2 regions of the Yersinia mollaretii ATCC 43969 genome follow, and region 1 is predicted to be linked to the other one. Evidence: predicted binding sites of a transcription regulator. Region 1 holds the regulator's gene; the other holds the start of a gene.

Region 1 (5,777 bases):
TATTTTGGTAGCTCTGCACGAATATCCGGATTTTGCAGGATATCAACATAAGCAAAGCGTTCGCCACAGGCAGATAACGCTTGCACAGCCTGAGCAGAGAAACCGCAGTTTGGCAGCTTCGGTGAGCCCTTCATGTACAGCAGGATTGGGTTTTCTGCTATCTGGCGCTGAATTTTATCAATCGTGGTCATTTATTGCTTCCTCAAGCCATCGAGTGGCTACAAACTTTTACTTAATATAATTATTGCGTACGGTCTATTGTAGCGACTGTCACCACTGGAATAAAACGCCATCTTTTGCAGGGGCTTTTCACTATCAGTGAAGAGTTAAATCTCAGCTACAAATATGTGCCTTAAGAATAACATTTTTGATCCCATCACTTCACTATTATCTTCTTAATGGAATAGCGGGAGGGTGACCAATATAACTTGTTGACGGATGGTTGATTTAAGTCCATTGAAAGCATAAAAAGGCGGCAATTGTGAAGCCATTAACGTTTTCTCACAATATCGATTAGAATACTGTATGTCTTCGCTTTTTTATATCCTGAGTTTCGGCAATACTGTGACTCTTCATATTCATCTTAAGGCTAAGGTTGGTCGCGTTATTATGCGTTTAATACTTACGCTGTTTGTGCTGCTGTTTACTCAGCTATTCTTAAATCTGGCGCATGCGTCGCCGCAGGCACAGGTGTCGGCGGAGCAAAAGAAAGGCCAGATCAGTCAAGCCAGCCCTGATGATCGTAAAAAGCGAAAAGCCGATAAAAGCACCAAAAAAGCGAAAATAGCCAGCGATAAAACGTCCACCAGCAAAACCACCACAAATAAAACAACGGCCAATAATGATAAAAAGAAATTAGCCGCTAATACGACTAAAACGATTAAGAAGAAAGCGCAACAAGTCAGTAAACCCGCGACAAAAAAAACCAGCAGTACCAAAAAGACGAATATTAAAACTGCGGCTAACAAAACAACAGCGGCAGTCAAAAAGAGTCAAAAAGCGGCTTATGGTCGGCATCGAAATAAAACTCAAGGCAAAGCGAGCACCGAACTCGTCGCCAATAATAAAATTAAGCTCAGCCCTGCCCATAAAAAGCGCTATCAACACGCCAAACAAACCGCAATGAGTAAACTGATGAAACAAGTCGGTAAGCCTTATCGCTGGGGTGGCACCTCACCAAATACCGGTTTTGATTGCAGCGGACTGATTTATTACGCCTATAAAGATGTGATCAGAATAAAAATGCCGCGCACCGCTAATGAGATGTATCACTTGCGTGATGCCGCGCCAGTCAAACGGGCTGAATTAGAGAGTGGTGATCTGGTGTTCTTTAATATTGCTAATCGCGGCGTTGCCGATCATGTCGGCGTTTATTTAGGCAACGGCAAATTTATTCAGTCTCCACGCACCGGCGAAGAGATCCGTATTAGTATGCTGGATAACGACTACTGGCAAGATCATTATGTGGGCGCACGTCGCGTGGTCACACCAAAAACTATCCGCTAATCCTTCAACACACATCCGGCGGCGCTGTCGGGTGTGTGTTTCCTTACTCCCCCTATCTCAGTGACGACTCCTGAAGAGTTTGCATTCAATCCCCTTTCTAACCCTATGGTTTTCAATGTCATTCCTGTCGAAAGTTGTTAAGATTAATACCCACAACAAAAATACAACAATTATGCTTTACCCGCTCTTCGCCACATTATGGCCTGCGGCTATTGATGGGATTTGAGGAGCAAACACCCTGAGCAACCCCGAAAGGAGAGAGCTATGTCTTTTGAATTACCGGCATTACCTTATGCGCAAAATGCGCTGGAACCCCACATCTCAGCTGAAACGCTGGAATACCACCACGGAAAACACCACAATACCTATGTGGTTAATCTCAATAGTCTGATTAAAGAGACTGAGTTTGCGGGCAAGACACTGGAAGAGATCGTAAAAACCTCCAGCGGTGGCATCTTCAACAATGCGGCCCAAGTTTGGAACCACACTTTCTACTGGCACTGCCTGTCGCCAAATGGCGGTGGTGAGCCGACGGGTAAAGTGGCCGACGCCATTAATCAGTCATTCGGTTCATTTGCAGAGTTTAAAGCGCAGTTTACCGATGCCGCAGTGAAAAATTTTGGCGCAGGCTGGACTTGGCTGGTTAAAAAAGCAGATGGCACGCTGGCGATTGTCAGTACTTCTAATGCAGCAACCCCTCTGACCACAAATGATAAGCCATTGCTGACCGTCGATGTGTGGGAGCACGCTTATTATATTGATTACCGTAATGCGCGGCCAAAATATCTGGAGAATTTCTGGGCGCTGGTTAACTGGTCATTCGTTGAGAAGAATCTAGCCTGATAAGGCAATAAATGATAGGCGGTGTGTTAGCACATCAGCAGAAATAACTCAGGGCGGGTAAACCGCCCTACTTAATAATTTTACCGGCAAGCGGCTTAATTAATTCATTACCGCCACGAAGCTAAAGGCAATAATCATCGCCAGCGCACCAACAGTCGTAATCAGCGACATTTTCAGATTGGTATCCATAAAAACTCCTTAGCCGGTCAGTTTGTAGTAGGAAAAAGACACAAAGTTACTGTGTTAAATTATCTTCCCACAATTCAGAAAAAAAATCTTGTGCTCATTACGCACTTTATAACTTTGAATACCTCTTCCACTTTGACTCCAGATCAGACAAAATTCGCAGTTCATAACTGCATACCGACTAATAACGTCCAATAAATACTCTCAGACAAGCCGCTGATTCCATTTTCCAGCCCAATAATATGCATCTGTCTGAGTGTTTTCGAGTCTGCAGGCAAACGATTAACATCATACTTACCGACGGTAACAGGTAAGCTTAGGAGTCATTTTTTTATGGCAACGATTAAAGATGTGGCCAAACACGCGGGTGTGTCCACCACCACCGTTTCGCATGTGATTAACAAAACTCGTTTCGTCGCCGAAAATACCAAGGCTGCCGTGTGGGCAGCCATTAAAGAGCTGCATTATTCGCCCAGTGCTGTGGCCCGCAGTTTGAAAGTTAACCACACCAAATCCATTGGCTTATTGGCAACATCCAGCGAAGCGCCCTATTTTGCCGAAGTGATCGAAGCGGTTGAAAACAGCTGTTATAGCAAGGGTTACACGCTGATTTTATGTAACTCTCATAATAATCTGGATAAGCAGAAAGCCTATCTGGCGATGTTGGCACAAAAGCGTGTTGATGGGCTGTTAGTCATGTGTTCAGAATATCCCGAGCAACTGCTGGGGATGCTCGAAGATTATCGCAATATCCCGATGGTGGTGATGGATTGGGGAACGGCACGTGGCGATTTTACTGATTCTATTATTGATAATGCCTTTGAAGGCGGCTATTTGGCTGGCCGTTATCTGATTGAACGCGGTCATCGTGATATAGGCGCGATCCCCGGTCAGTTATCCCGCAATACCGGCGGTGGTCGCCATCAGGGCTTCCTTAAAGCACTGGAGGAGGCCAATATCACGGTGCGTGATGAATGGGTGGTTCAGGGCGATTTTGAACCGGAATCGGGTTATAAAGCCATGCATCAAATTCTGACACAGAAACATCGCCCGACCGCCGTGTTCTGTGGCGGGGATATTATGGCGATGGGCGCAATATGCGCAGCCGATGAGCTGGGCCTGCGAGTGCCGCAGGATATTTCGGTGATCGGGTACGATAATGTGCGTAATGCGCGCTATTTCTCCCCGGCACTCACCACCATTCATCAGCCGAAAGAGCGATTGGGCGAAACGGCCTTTGCGATGCTGCTCGACCGCATTGTCAGCAAACGCGAAGATCCCCAGACCATTGAGGTTCACCCGAAACTGGTCGAACGACGTTCTGTTGCCGATGGTCCGTTCCGCGATTATCGCCGTTAATCCTCTCCCGCCGATAGTACAGGCTGCTATCGGCGGTGATCTCCATCATCATCAGTCACGAGATGATGATAGAGTATCATCTTTCATCCACTCTGCATTTAACGTGACACTGTCACCCAAATACTCAAGCAGCCAAGCCAGTGCGGGCGAATGATTATTCTGCTCCCACGTCAGGCAGCACGGGCTATCCGGCAGCGGTTCCGCCAAGTTTAGCGCCGCCAGTTTCCCCTGCGCAATCAGTGGCGAAACCATATGGGCGGGCACCATGCCAACACATAACCCCTCACACAGGCAGTCGATCCCCGTCACCCAATCCGGAACCACCAGCCGCTGCTGATTATCTAGCGTCCAGGTGTCTCGTTTAGGCAAATTTCGCGCAGTATCTTCGAGGCAAAGTGAGGGATAAGGGCGGAGCTGATCATCGGTCAGCGGCCCGGTTAGCTGAGCTAATGGATGTTTGACACTCACCACACACTGCCAGCTTAAAAATCCCATATCACGAAAAACAAACCGCCCCCCAACAGGCACTGCGCGAGTAGCACCGATGGCCATTTCTGCCTGTCCATCGACCAATGCATCCCAGACACCATTGAATACTTCATAACGTACTCGTAATTCGATATCAGGAAAATGTCGATAAAAATCCAATACTAAGCGGCGACTGCGCTGGGGCTTGACGATTTTATCTATCACGATAGTTAATTCCCCCCGCCAACCATTCGCCACTTGTTGACATTGACGACGGGTGCCATTCATTTTTTTGATGACATCACGTGCTTCTTTGATAAAAACCAGACCTGCGGCGGTTAATTCTACGTCACGATGACGTCGTTCAAACAGCGGCACTGCCAGCCACTCTTCAAGTTGGCGCACGGTATAACTTATCGCCGATGGCACACGGTGCAATTCTTGTGCAGCAGCACTGAAGCTACCGGTACGCGCCACTGCGTCAACCACATCCAGTGAGTATTCGGACCACATTATTTTCTGCCCCTTCAGCTTAATCACTTAGCTATCAAATATTTTGACAGCATGGCGCAAATATTACCGTTTCACAACAGAATCACTCACCGGATAGAATGCCCTCCGCCACAAATTGCCTGCAACAATCTATTTACAACAGCAGCGCCTGCACATTTTCAAATAGAGAATAATAAAGAATGAAAACGACACCTAGCTTCATGTTCTATCTGGCTGGTTTAAGCATGTTGGGTTATCTGGCCACCGACATGTATTTACCCGCCTTTGGGGCCATGCAACAAGAACTGCAAACCTCCGCTGGATCCATCAGTGCTAGCTTGAGCATTTTTCTCGCGGGTTTTGCTATCGCCCAGCTTATCTGGGGGCCGGTATCTGATAAATTAGGCCGTAAGCCGGTGCTGTTAGCCGGACTGGGGTTATTTGCCCTCGGCTGTTTGGGGATTCTGTGGGTGGAAACGGCCACGCAACTATTGATCCTGCGCTTTATTCAGGCGGTGGGGGTCTGTTCTGCGGCCGTGAGCTGGCAAGCCTTGGTGGTGGATCGCTATCGTGACGGTAAAGCCAATCGTGTCTTTGCCACCATTATGCCATTGGTTGCGCTCTCTCCGGCGCTCGCCCCCCTGCTGGGTGCCTGGCTGTTAAACCACTTCAGCTGGCGCTCAATCTTTGTCGTCCTACTGGTCATCACACTGCTGCTACTGATTCCAACCGCACGGCTGAAAGAGCGGAAAAAATCCGTGACCGATAAGGCCGACCAACATAAGACGGCGATCAGTTTCTGGCAGTTGCTAAAATCTCCGGTATTTAGCGGCAATGTGATGATATTCGCCGCATGTAGCGCCGGATTTTTTGCTTGGTTAACCGGTTCACCTTTTATTCTGGGTGACATGGGATATGGCCCT
Region 2 (5,777 bases), 360 kb from region 1:
CTTCTAAATTTAATACTCGCACGGAGGCAATGGTGATTACCCTCTCTCGACTCTACGTTCATCCCGTGAAATCCATGCGCGGTTTGCAGCTTTCTCATGCACAAGTCAGCAGCAGTGGATTAGCCTTTGACCGCGTATTTATGATTACTGAGCTGGATGGCACTTTTATTACTGCGCGTCAGAATCCAAAGATGGTGATGTTTACACCGGCATTAATGTCGGATGGTTTATACCTCACCGCCCCCGATGGCGAGAGTGCCAGTATCCGCTTTAATGATTTTTTAGCCAATGCCGAACCGACCGAAGTTTGGGGAAATCATTTTACTGCGCTGATTGCCCCTGCCGATATCAACAACTGGCTCAGTGGTTATTTTCAGCGCGAAGTGCAATTGCGCTGGCTTGGCACGGAATTAACCCGCCGGGTAAAACCCATGCCAGAAGTTCCACTCTCTTTTGCCGATGGCTTCCCTTACCTGCTGATCAACGAAGCCTCCTTTAAAGAGTTACAGCAACGTTGTCCCGGCAGTATTAAGCTGGAACAATTTCGGCCCAATTTAGTGGTGACCGGCGCCAGTGCATTTGCTGAAGACAGTTGGAAAGTGGTTCGGGTCGGCGATATTACCTTTGATTTGGTTAAGCCATGCAGTCGCTGCGTATTAACGACAGTCAGCGTTGAACGCGGGCGGAAGCATCCCACTGGCGAACCATTACGGACACTACAGACATTCCGAACGGCGGAGAATGGCGATATCGATTTTGGTCAAAATATGGTGGCCAGAAACAGCGGTATTATTCGGGTCGGTGATGAAGTCGAAATTCTGTCAACCAAACCACCACGCCCCTATGCCGCAGGCACAGTGATTGAAAGCGTTAATGCGCCACAAGATCAATCCAAATCGGTATCAATTGAATATAATGGCATCCGCTTTGATGGCAATAATCAGCAGGTGTTATTGGAACAATTGGAACAGCAGAATATCCGTGTTCCCTATTCATGCCGGGCTGGGATATGTGGCAGTTGCAGAATTACATTAGTGAATGGCGAGGTTGCACCGTTAAAACAAAGTGCCATTGGCAATGATGGGACTATTCTTTGTTGCAGCTGTATCCCTAAAGGCAATATTACACTTATAGGTAAATGAGTCTTTTAAAAGATGAGGATATTAGACCGCCCGGTCAAAGACTGAGGCGGGATAAGTCTCTTCAATCACTAGTGGCAACAAGCGGTCATTCATTATTTTTATCGCATCGCCCAGCACGAGCTGACGCCCAGCTAATATGACCTGAGACTGCGCTAATAAACATAAGCTGGCAGAGTCGCCTGATTCAACCACTAACAAACGAACATCTTCTCCGCTATCTAATACTTTGACTACAGCCAACTCCGCATTTTGCGGCGCAAAAGATTTAGGCTGTTGAGCAAAATACCAGCTTTTGGGCATTAACGGTTTTAAGTAACGAAATGCGACCAGTGCGTTTAACACCAATTCGGATCGTTGTTCATTGCTCAGATTAATTTGGCGACATTGATCTTCAAATTCAAAATAGAGCGCAGCATCGTCAACACAAAATGCAGATTCATCAAAAGCGTCTGGGGTCAGCATTTTAGACGGGAAGCGTGAGCGAAATATCATACCATTGGCTAAATCCAACATCAGTCGGTCGTGTTCGGTATCAAAATACCAACGCCATTTATCATCTGGTTTAATTCGCATATTCTTCCTTCTCGCCATGCTACCAACATCATTGACTCAATAACTGAGTATTCACCCATCGAGGGGGATTAAATTCATGTGAGGCTTTCGCTGTATATTTAATCTACCGGAGTAAAATATAGACGAGCCGGAGGAAGAAATAAACCCCCCGACCTGTAATGAAGATAAATAATTAGATATGAGTGACGATATTCTTAATCAAACCTGGCCCACGGAAGATAAATCCGGAATAAATTTGAATTAAAGAAGCACCAGCAGCCATTTTTTCTCGAGCAGCCGTAACCGAATCAATTCCGCCGACACCTATAATGGGTAGACGCCCTTGTAGTTCTTGCGATAAGCGGCGAATCACTTCAGTGCTACGTAATTGTAATGGTCGGCCACTTAAACCACCGGCTTGTTCGCAATAATCTAATCCTTGAATGAGAGAGCGGTCGAGTGTTGTATTAGTTGCAATAACACCATCTATATTATGGCGAACTAAACTGTCGGCTATTTGGATCAACTCTTCTTCTGTAAGATCCGGTGCGATCTTTACTGCAACCGGAACGTACTTATTGTGTCGTTCGCGCAGCTCAGTTTGCTTATTTTTAATTGCTGCTAACAAGTCATCTAATGCTTCGCCGTACTGTAAGGATCGTAATCCCGGTGTATTAGGTGAGGAAATATTAATCGCAATATATCCAGCGTATGGATATATTTTATCCATACAAATCAAGTAATCCTCTTTGCCTTGTTCTACTGGCGTATCTTTATTCTTGCCAATATTAATACCTAGAATACCGCCAAAATGTGACTTTTTGACGTTTTCAATTAAGTTATCAACCCCATGATTATTAAACCCCATCCGGTTGATCAAACCTTCGGCCTCAACGATCCTAAATAATCTTGGCTTGTCATTACCGGACTGTGGTCGTGGTGTCACTGTGCCTACTTCGATAAAGCCAAACCCCATTGCGCCTAGTGCATCTATACACTCGCCGTCCTTATCCAGACCCGCTGCCAAACCTAATGGGTTTTTGAATGATAGCCCCATGCAACTTACCGGTTTCGTTGGCACCGACTGACGAACCAAAAATTCGAGCGGTGTACCGGTAACACGTTTTAACTGGCGAAACGTGAATTCATGAGCACGTTCTGGATCAAGTTGAAATAGTGCTTTTTTGACGAGAGGATAGTACATGTGATCTCCTAAGCGACCAGCGACAAAGCGTTAGCGGGTGTTCAGTCTGTCGTTTTACAGCCAATGGCGTTCAATTTATGTGACTATATAAATTCACGGCAGTTAGCTGACCGACTTCCAACCTGTGGATAGATGCAGGAATGGTAAGTTCATCTTTCAGGAAAGTAAACGTTTGCTAAGTAAAGCCATGCAAAGAGTGGCAAGCTTCACTAGCTTGATAACAAAGTGTTAATTATTACAGGTAAGACGAGATAAAGACACAAAGCGGGCATTTCTATCCTCTCACTGCGGCGCGGCGATAATGTGACTGACCAATAATCAGATTCATTATGGTCAGTCACTTAATTACCCTATGCCATTACCCTGCGTCTTTTATATAGCCACAGGTACTATATAACACAGACACTATATAACCACGGGCGCCATTGCTGGGTGTTATGCTGCCAGTGCCTTGGTTATCTTCTCGAACAAGTCACCGGATAAGTTCTCCAGCGTTTTCAATTGCTCCAGCGCCTGACGCATCAGAGCCTGACGCCCTGCGTCATAGCGTTTCAGGCGGATCAAGGGTTCGATCAATCGAGCAGCCACCTGCGGGTTACGAGTATTCAAATCACTGAGAATTTCAACCAGGAATTGATAGCCGCTACCATCGCTGGCATGGAATGCGGCTGGATTGCCAGAGGCAAAACTGCCAACCAATGAGCGAGTACGATTTGGATTGCTCAAGCTAAATGCCGGATGCTTAAGCAAAGCACGCACCTGAGTCAAAACATCCGCTGCCGGGCTAGTCGCTTGCAGTGCAAACCACTTATCCATCACCAAGCCATCGTGGTTCCAGCGTACATCAAAGGCGGCCAATAACTCATCACGGCAAGGTAACTGTGCTGCAACTGCTGCTGCCATTGCTGCCAGCGAATCAGTCATATTATCGGCCTGATGATATTGTGAAGAGACCAGCTTATTAGCAAACTCTTTATCACCAAACGCCAGATAACTCAGACAGGTATTGCGCAATGCTCGCTTGGCTATATCACCATGTTCAATACGATAAACTGGTGTTAAATTAGCCACATACACAGCTAGCAACTCATCGGACAGTGCTTGAGCCAAACACCGTGTAATCGCCTCATGCACCGCACTGATAGCCTGCGGATCAATCGTAGTAAACAGTTCCGCGATCTCATTTTCGGAAGGCAGTGTCAGGATCTGTGCGGCTAACGCAGGATCTAGACTCTCATCAAGTAATATTGCGCGGAAAGCATCTGCCACGTGAGTGGGTAAACTCAGCGGCTGTTTCTGCTGGTATTTGGCAACGTTAAGCTTGATATAGGTCGCCAGCAGGCTTTGTGCCGCATCCCAACGAGAGAATTCATTACGCGCATGCTGCATCAGGAAAGTGAGCTGCTGATCACTGTAGGTATAATCCAATTTAACTGGCGCGGAGAATTCACGCAGTAAAGATGGAATCGGCGTGTGTTCGACGTTATCAAAGGTAAAGGTCTGTTCCGCTTCGGTCACATTCAGCACGTGATGAACCGGCAAACCATTTCTCTGCAATGCGATCACATTGCCTTTACTGTCATATAGCTCAATATCGAGTGGGATATGTAATGGCAGTTTTTCAGGTTGATCTGGGGTTGGTAACGTTTTCTGGCTAACGTGCAAATGATACTGCTGCTTTTCAGCATCATAATCATCACGAACTGTCAGTATTGGGGTGCCCGATTGGCTATACCAGCGACGGAATAAGGAGAGATCGACATTAGAGGCATCTTCCATTGCCTGAACAAAATCATCACAGGTCGCTGCGCTGCCATCATGGCGCTCAAAATAGAGCTGCATACCGGCCTGAAATTGCTGTTCGCCCAACAAGGTATGCATCATGCGGATCACTTCTGAACCTTTTTCATATACCGTTAGGGTATAGAAGTTATTCATCTCAATGACTTTATCTGGGCGAATAGCATGAGCCATTGGGCTGGCATCTTCCGCGAACTGTGCCGCGCGCATGACTCGCACATTTTCAATTCGATTAACAGAGCGTGAGCCTAAATCAGAGCTGAACTCTTGATCACGGAATACCGTTAACCCCTCTTTCAAACTTAACTGGAACCAATCACGGCAAGTGACTCGGTTACCCGTCCAGTTATGGAAATATTCATGCCCAATAACCGCTTCAATGTTCAGATAATCTTTATCTGTCGCGGTTTCTGCTTTTGCCAGTACATATTTTGAGTTGAATACATTCAACCCTTTATTCTCCATGGCACCCATATTGAAGAAATCAACGGCAACAATCATATAGATGTCGAGGTCATATTCCAGGCCAAAACGGGTCTCATCCCATTTCATTGAGTTCTTCAGCGAGGTCATCGCCCAATCAGCACGATCTAAGTTGCCCCGATCAACAAAAAGCTCCAGTGCCACTTCACGGCCAGAACGGGTAATGAACTTATCGCGCAAGACATCAAAATCACCGGCAACCAGTGCAAACAGATAACAAGGTTTTGGGAATGGATCTTCCCATTTGACCCAATGGCGACCCTCTTCCAGTTCGCCTTGTCCTACGCGGTTACCGTTGGAAAGAAGATAAGGATAGCGTGACTTGTCGGCGGTAATTCGGGTAGTAAAACGGGCCAGTACATCAGGGCGGTCTAAATAGTAGGTAATATGGCGGAAACCTTCAGCCTCACATTGGGTACATAGCGCCTCACCGGAAAGATAGAGCCCCTCAAGCGCACTGTTTGTTGCAGGGTGGATATCATTGACGATGGTCAGTGTGAAATGTGCGGGTAATTGCTCAATAACCAGCGAATTATCCTGTAGCTGATAATGAGGCCATGCTTGCCCATCAACGCTGAGACTGATTAACGTGAGGT

The links. The regulator PurR, encoded in region 1, represses purine synthesis genes. The targets are predictions, from matches to a motif close to CANGCAAACGTTTGCNTG.
Positions count from the first base shown of each region.
Region 2: a site for PurR is predicted at 3,060-3,077, ahead of pyrD (quinone-dependent dihydroorotate dehydrogenase). Genes of this name have one in related genera too.

Region 1 covers NZ_CP054043.1:3,636,530-3,642,306, forward strand. Annotated here, with positions in the region: gene HRD69_RS16225 (Grx4 family monothiol glutaredoxin) at 1-191, opposite strand, end outside; gene HRD69_RS16230 (C40 family peptidase) at 610-1,506, shown strand; gene sodB (superoxide dismutase [Fe]) at 1,771-2,349, shown strand; gene cydH (cytochrome bd-I oxidase subunit CydH) at 2,449-2,538, opposite strand; gene purR (HTH-type transcriptional repressor PurR) at 2,869-3,894, shown strand; gene punR (DNA-binding transcriptional activator PunR) at 3,946-4,875, opposite strand; gene punC (purine nucleoside transporter PunC) at 5,055-5,777, shown strand, end outside.
Region 2 covers NZ_CP054043.1:4,000,757-4,006,533, forward strand. Annotated here, with positions in the region: gene HRD69_RS17855 (YcbX family protein) at 30-1,142, shown strand; gene HRD69_RS17860 (cell division protein ZapC) at 1,164-1,715, opposite strand; gene pyrD (quinone-dependent dihydroorotate dehydrogenase) at 1,888-2,898, opposite strand; gene pepN (aminopeptidase N) at 3,334-5,777, opposite strand, start outside.